One region of the Alteromonas stellipolaris genome, then DNA from elsewhere that is predicted to be linked to it. Evidence: riboswitches for the same ligand, from Rfam matches in the RefSeq annotation. Region 1 holds a riboswitch; the other holds the start of a gene.
What was found. Region 1 has a riboswitch for thiamine pyrophosphate ahead of thiC (phosphomethylpyrimidine synthase ThiC). Riboswitches for the same ligand answer to the same signal wherever they lie in the genome.
Positions count from the first base shown of each region.

Region 1 (3,158 bases):
GACATGGCATTATCGCGAATTTGTGCACCAGGGTGACCTTTGGCTAAGTCGGCCGCGTGTGCCGCAATTTTGTAGGTAATTAGCCCTTGCTTAACGTCTTCTTTGTTTGGTAAGCCCAAATGTTCTTTAGGGGTAACGTAACAAAGCATGGCGCAGCCATACCAGCCAATCATGGCGGCACCAATGCCTGAGGTAAAGTGGTCGTAACCTGGCGCAATATCGGTAGTTAACGGGCCTAACGTGTAAAAAGGCGCTTCATGACAATGGGTTAGTTGCTCTTCCATGTTGGCTTTAATCATATGCATTGGCACATGTCCTGGGCCTTCAATCATAACCTGAACATCGTATTCCCAGGCTATTTTAGTGAGCTCACCCAAGGTGCGAAGTTCAGAAAATTGTGCCTCATCGTTTGCATCGGCTACGCTGCCTGGGCGTAACCCGTCACCTAAAGAAAGCGATACATCATAAGCGGCACAAATTTCACAAATATCGCGGAATCGTTCGTACAAAAAGCTCTGTTTGTGATGACTTAAACACCACTTGGCCATAATAGAGCCGCCGCGCGACACAATGCCCGTTACTCGATTTGCGGTAAGTGGCACGTATTCAAGCAATACGCCTGCGTGAATGGTGAAGTAATCTACCCCTTGTTCGGCTTGCTCGATAAGGGTGTCTTTAAACAACTCCCAGGTAAGATCTTCAGCCACGCCATTTACTTTCTCGAGGGCTTGGTAGATGGGCACAGTACCTAAAGGGATTGGGCTGTTTCGAAGCAGCCATTCACGGGTTTCGTGAATGTTGCGGCCGGTGGATAAATCCATAATGGTATCGGCGCCCCAGCGTGTAGACCACACCAGCTTTTCCACTTCCTCTTCAATAGACGAGGTTACCGCTGAATTCCCAATGTTGGCGTTAATCTTTACTAAAAAGTTGCGGCCAATAATCATGGGTTCTAGTTCAGGGTGGTTTATATTCGCAGGAATAATCGCGCGACCTGCTGCCACTTCTTGGCGAACAAACTCAGGGGTAATGTTCGAAGGCAGGTTGGCCCCGAAGTGTTCGCCTTTGTGTTGCTGACTTAGCGGGCTGTCTTTTAATGCATCACGCCCCATGTTTTCCCGAATAGCAATGTATTCCATCTCGGGCGTGATAATGCCTTGGCGAGCGTAATGCAGCTGTGTCACGTTTTTACCTTCTAGGGCTTTACGTGGTTTTAGCGTTCGGGTGAAGCGAAAATCTTCGGTGACAATATCTTGCTCACGCTGTTTCGCAAAGCGTGACGATACGCCTTCAAGTTCGTATGTATTTTCACGTGCTTTAATCCAGTTGCCTCGTAGCGGCGCTAACCCTTTTTGCACGTCAATGGTCACGTCTGGATCGCCGTAAGGGCCGGACGTATCGTAAACCCCAATGGGTGGGTTACTTTCAAATATGGGGTTTTCTTCGGTGCCGCCTATTAAGCTGTCGTGCTGATGAATCAGTCGCATGGCAACGTTAATATCGTCGCGGCTGCCTGTCTCGTAATGACGAGTAGAATTAGGGTAGGCTTCACCAGCCAATTGATTAATAAAGTTTTGCGCCTGTTGGCGCTGTTCGCGTCGAGTCGACATAGCATTTTCGCCTGTTAGTTTAGGTTATAAAATGCTTGTCAGGAGTGGAGGAGAGAATACAAAGGGCGCAAAAGCATGACCGGTACTACAGGCAAAATCCCGCAGGATAAATTCTTGCCATACTACATGGTTTCACTTTTACAATTTACGACTTACCACTTTGTACTTTCTTGTTCCCTTCGCAGGTATTAGCCTGATCAGGTTCAACGGATCCCGCTTTCGCGGTCTCAGCTCACTGGATTAATTCAGTTGAGCACTCCGACAAGTAACTATATTCAGTATAAAGCGAAAGAAATTTAAATATCAAGCCTTGATTTGGCGTGGTAGGGGGATGGTGTGTTCCTCAGAAACACGGCGTAGACCCATCCATGGGGCCTCTCTACAGCATCCATGCTGTAGAAGGTTTCTGAGGAACACACCATCCCCCTTATAACAAAACTTGAAATTTTAGAGAGGGTTGAGAGGTGTGGGGCCTCTACTGGCAGCATCCATGCTGCAAAAGATTTCTAAGGTGAACGCACTAACACTCTTGTTCAAGGTGGAATTTGGCGGTGAGAGGTGAGGGGGCCTCTCTACAGCATCCATGCTGCAGAAGATTTCTGAGGAACACACTATCCCCCTTATAACAAAACTTGAAATTTTAGAGAGGGTTGAGAGGTGAGGGGGCCTCTGCTGGCAGCATCCATGCTGCAAAAGATTTCTAAGGTGAACGCACTAATACTTTAGCGCGAATGATATGTATTTGGTGGGGGTTGGCTTGCTCTCGTTAAAGCTTTACACGGGCAACGAGAAGGTAGAATGGGGTAAGTTTGATTACACTAAATTCACGTAAATAAAAGATAAAAAGACCCCAAAAGGGGCCTTTGCTTACAGGATGTTCGTTGAGCGGTTTTATATCTGTATCCGCAGCTAACCTTTCATAGATTAGAAATTACGTCTAACGGTTACGCCGTAAGTGCGTGGTTTCGCATAAGAGATTTGTGATGTACCGTAGAAACCTGATACGTCAAAACCAATTAATTCGTGATCTGAATCGGTAAGGTTATCTACGTAAGCGGCTACGCTCCATAAATCTTCTTTGTCAGTCCAGGTAATGCGTGCATCAGCTTTGAAGTGGCTTTCAATGGTATGCGCCGTAAAGTTTCTCGCGTTGTGGAAAGATTCAGACTGGTATGAACCACTGATTAGCGCTGCAATACTGCCGCTGTCTATATCCCATGTGTAGCGCACTAAACCAGATGATTGCCATTCAGGTGTGTACGGCGGGGTAGTGTCTACAAATACGCCTGAAGCCACCTCTAAGTCTTCAACAACGGCATCGGTGTAAGACACGCCGAACATGATGTCTAACGCATCAATAGGGTTTAATAGTAGTTCAACTTCAGCACCGGTAAATTGCGCGTCTTCGTTGAAAACCACACCGGCATTGTTTACCCATGAAAACGACTGATAGTCAGTATAATCATAGTAGAAAATACTACTGTTTAACTGTGCTTTGCCGTCCATTAGAGTTAGCTTCGCGCCCGCTTCATAGGCAAGAAGTACTTC
Region 1 is NZ_CP013926.1:168,298-171,455, forward strand. Features, by position in the region: gene thiC (phosphomethylpyrimidine synthase ThiC) at 1-1,610, opposite strand, end outside; TPP riboswitch at 1,768-1,881, opposite strand; gene AVL57_RS00695 (TonB-dependent receptor) at 2,535-3,158, opposite strand, start outside.

Region 2 (3,158 bases), 2.0 Mb from region 1:
GCTTGAAAAGGGTGCTCGTGTTTTCACGAATGGCGCTTGTGATCACTACTTTCTCGCCCTTTTTCAGCCTTGATGCAACAAACAGCCCTACAAGCGCAGACTTCCCTCTGCCTCTAGGCGCTGTGATGACAGCTTTTCGATTATCTTGCGACCACTTATTTGTCAGGCAATCAAATGCCGCCTGCTGTTCAAGTGATTTGAACTGTGGCCGACGGGTTTGTTCATCATCTACTGGCTGTGTTGCGCGTGCGTTTTCTGAAACTATCCGATTAATAGGGCTTTCAGAGGTAATCGGGGTTAGCCGGTTTATCGAATCAAAGGTATCACTCGCTACTGAATCAGGAATATGGCAGTTGTTGGAATTCCAAATGGCTACATCTGCATCGTTTTTTAGTATTGCTACAAGCCGTTTTATATACGGACTTCGTGATGCAGTAAAACCATGTGAGAGGTGACTAGGGCGGGTGTGCAAATGCCAAGAGTCGAGCGTAGGGCAGCATAAAATGAGACAGCCACCCCATCGAATGGTGCCTGCAATGGCCATGAGGTTTCCAGGGTTAAACCCTTGATGTGAATGTACCACCCCGATATCGCATTCTTTACCCAACAAATGTTTACGGAGCAGTGAGTTCTCAGCGCCTATTTCTTTGACGGTAAGTGAGGGGGAAATATCGCTCAAAATAGACGTTAAACTCTTATTCACCCAGTCATACTCACCAGAAAGCACGAGTAGACGGCGATGCTCAGTATGTCGTGCTTGCGAATAAATAGGGCTAAATAACCATTGAGTCAATTCCGGTGGCGCCATAGGTGTGTTTTTTCGGTATAATTAAGACTTTCTCTGCTTATAGTAACTACTTATCTAAAGGAATTCGAATGCGCTTTCTTTCTCGGCGTCTAGTGATGCCAAACGACTTAAATTATGCCAACTCTTTATTTGGCGGCCGCGCGCTTGAATGGATTGATGAAGAGGCTGCTATTTGGGCAATTTGCCAATTAGAAACCAATTGTTTGGTAACCAAACATATAGGGGAAATTAGTTTTGAGTCTCCTGCACTGCAAGGTGATATTGTTGAGTTTGGTCTTGAGACGAAAGCGGTTGGTAGAACGTCGATTACGGTCAGTTGTTTAGTGCGCAATAAAGCCACCAAAAAAACTATTTGTTTCGCCGATGATATCGTCTTCGTTAAAGTAGACCCAGAATCACGTCAACCAGCAGCGCATGGTAAAACCCTTGAGGCGTTAGTATCTCAAACTAACGAAGAAGTGCGAAAGCTCAATCTCGAATTAGAAGAGCAAAAATAAGCCACATCACACGAATAGCGAGCCTACTGTTACGCCAAGTTAACCGTTTAATATCTTGACGGTTTTGGCGTAACTGGTAGACTTCCCGCTGTATTCGTTATTCATAACGAACGCATATACCAAGGGGTGTCCGTACCGCGGACTGAGATTCACATTATCATTGTGAGAACCCTTACACCTGATCCGGATAATGCCGGCGTAGGGATGGTTGACCACATAGTCGTATCACCTGCCGTACACCCGGATCTTTTTTCTTAAAAAAGAATAAGAGATCCCATGCAAAAACCTATATTTTGTCTTTCTTTACTTGCCGCATCGCTTTCAGTTAGCGCACAAACTACTCAGCAAGAAACACAACTTGATGACGTAGAACGTGTTGTCGTGAGCGGAGACTTTCGCGAAACCGTGTTAGACCAGCTAAGTGCAAGTGCTACCGTTATGAGTGCTAAGCGCTTAAGCAGTCGCCAGCCTACCCATATTGATAGTGTGCTAAATAGTGTGCCGAACGTGAACTTCGCCGCAGGCGCTTCTCGCGGACGCTTTGTTCAAATTCGCGGTATCGGTGAACGTAGCCAGTTTGTAGAGCCTATTAATCCGTCTGTTAGTTTCATCGTTGACGAATTTGATTTCTCTGGTCTTGCAGCAGCAGGACTTATTTTTGATACGCAGCAACTAGAAGTTTACCGAGGGCCTCAGGCCACCTTATTTGGTTCCGGCGCTTTAGCAGGAGCGGTTAAGCTTTCTAGCACCCCTGTTGGCTCAGAGAGTGCTGACTATGTTGAAGTAAGAGCAGGTAATAAAGATAGTTATCGCGTAGAAGCTGCTACAGGTAACGATATCAATCAAGATTGGGGTTATCGCGTTGCACTTATGCATAACCGTAGTGATGGTTTTGTAGAAAATACCGTCGTTAACAGTGACGGCACCGAGCAAAAACGTGATGATACGAATAATCTTGATGAAACTGCTGCGCGCATAAGTGTAGCGGGAAATATTGACGAAAGAAGCACTTTGGCACTAACTTATCGTTGGTATGACATCGACAATGGGTATGATGCGTTTTCTTTAGATAATAATAATCAGACCTTATCTGATGAGCCAGGTTTTGACACCCATCAAACTCATGCTGTGAGTGCTAGAGCCACTACCTCGACTAATGGCGGTGATATTATTCTAGTCGCCACTCACGCCTCCCATAACATCGGTTATGGATATGACGAAGATTGGACTTACGAAGGATTTCACCCTTTCGGGTATACTTCATTCGACGCTTATTTCCGTGATGTAGACACACAAACAGCAGAAGTACGCTTTGTATCTTCAGACAGTGCCGCGTTATTTAATGGCGCGACGGCTTGGACGCTTGGCGCTTTTTATAAAACCAGTGAAGAAGATTTGTTGCGTGAATACACCTATGCATCAGGTGACTTTACCAGTGTGTATGAACCCACCACCAAAGCGGTATATTTACAGACTGAATCTACAATCACCACTAGCCTAACGCTAGTTGCAGGGTTACGTGTAGAAAACTACGGCTTTGACTACTCTGATAACAATGGCCTTGAAAGCAGTCATGATACTACGATGACTGGCGGTAAAGTGGCATTGCAATATACGGGTGAAAAACACTTTTACTACGCCAGTATTTCTCGCGGCTATAAAGGGGCAGGGTATAACCCTGACGAGCGCGTATCAGATGAGCAGCGATTCTTTGATGAAGAATATAACTGGAATTACGAGCTTGGTGTAAAAGGGCCTTTATTAGTGCCTGAACTAACCATGCGAGCAGCACTCTTCTATATGGACAGGGACGATACGCAAGTAAGTAATTTTGATGTTCAAATTCGCGAAGA
Region 2 is NZ_CP013926.1:2,210,375-2,213,532, reverse strand. Features, by position in the region: gene AVL57_RS09360 (GNAT family N-acetyltransferase) at 1-808, opposite strand, end outside; gene AVL57_RS09355 (acyl-CoA thioesterase) at 877-1,305, shown strand; TPP riboswitch at 1,418-1,527, shown strand; gene AVL57_RS09350 (TonB-dependent receptor) at 1,582-3,158, shown strand, end outside.
Region 2: linked by a shared signal. The riboswitch ahead of AVL57_RS09350 (TonB-dependent receptor) and the one ahead of thiC (phosphomethylpyrimidine synthase ThiC) in region 1 are both predicted to bind thiamine pyrophosphate.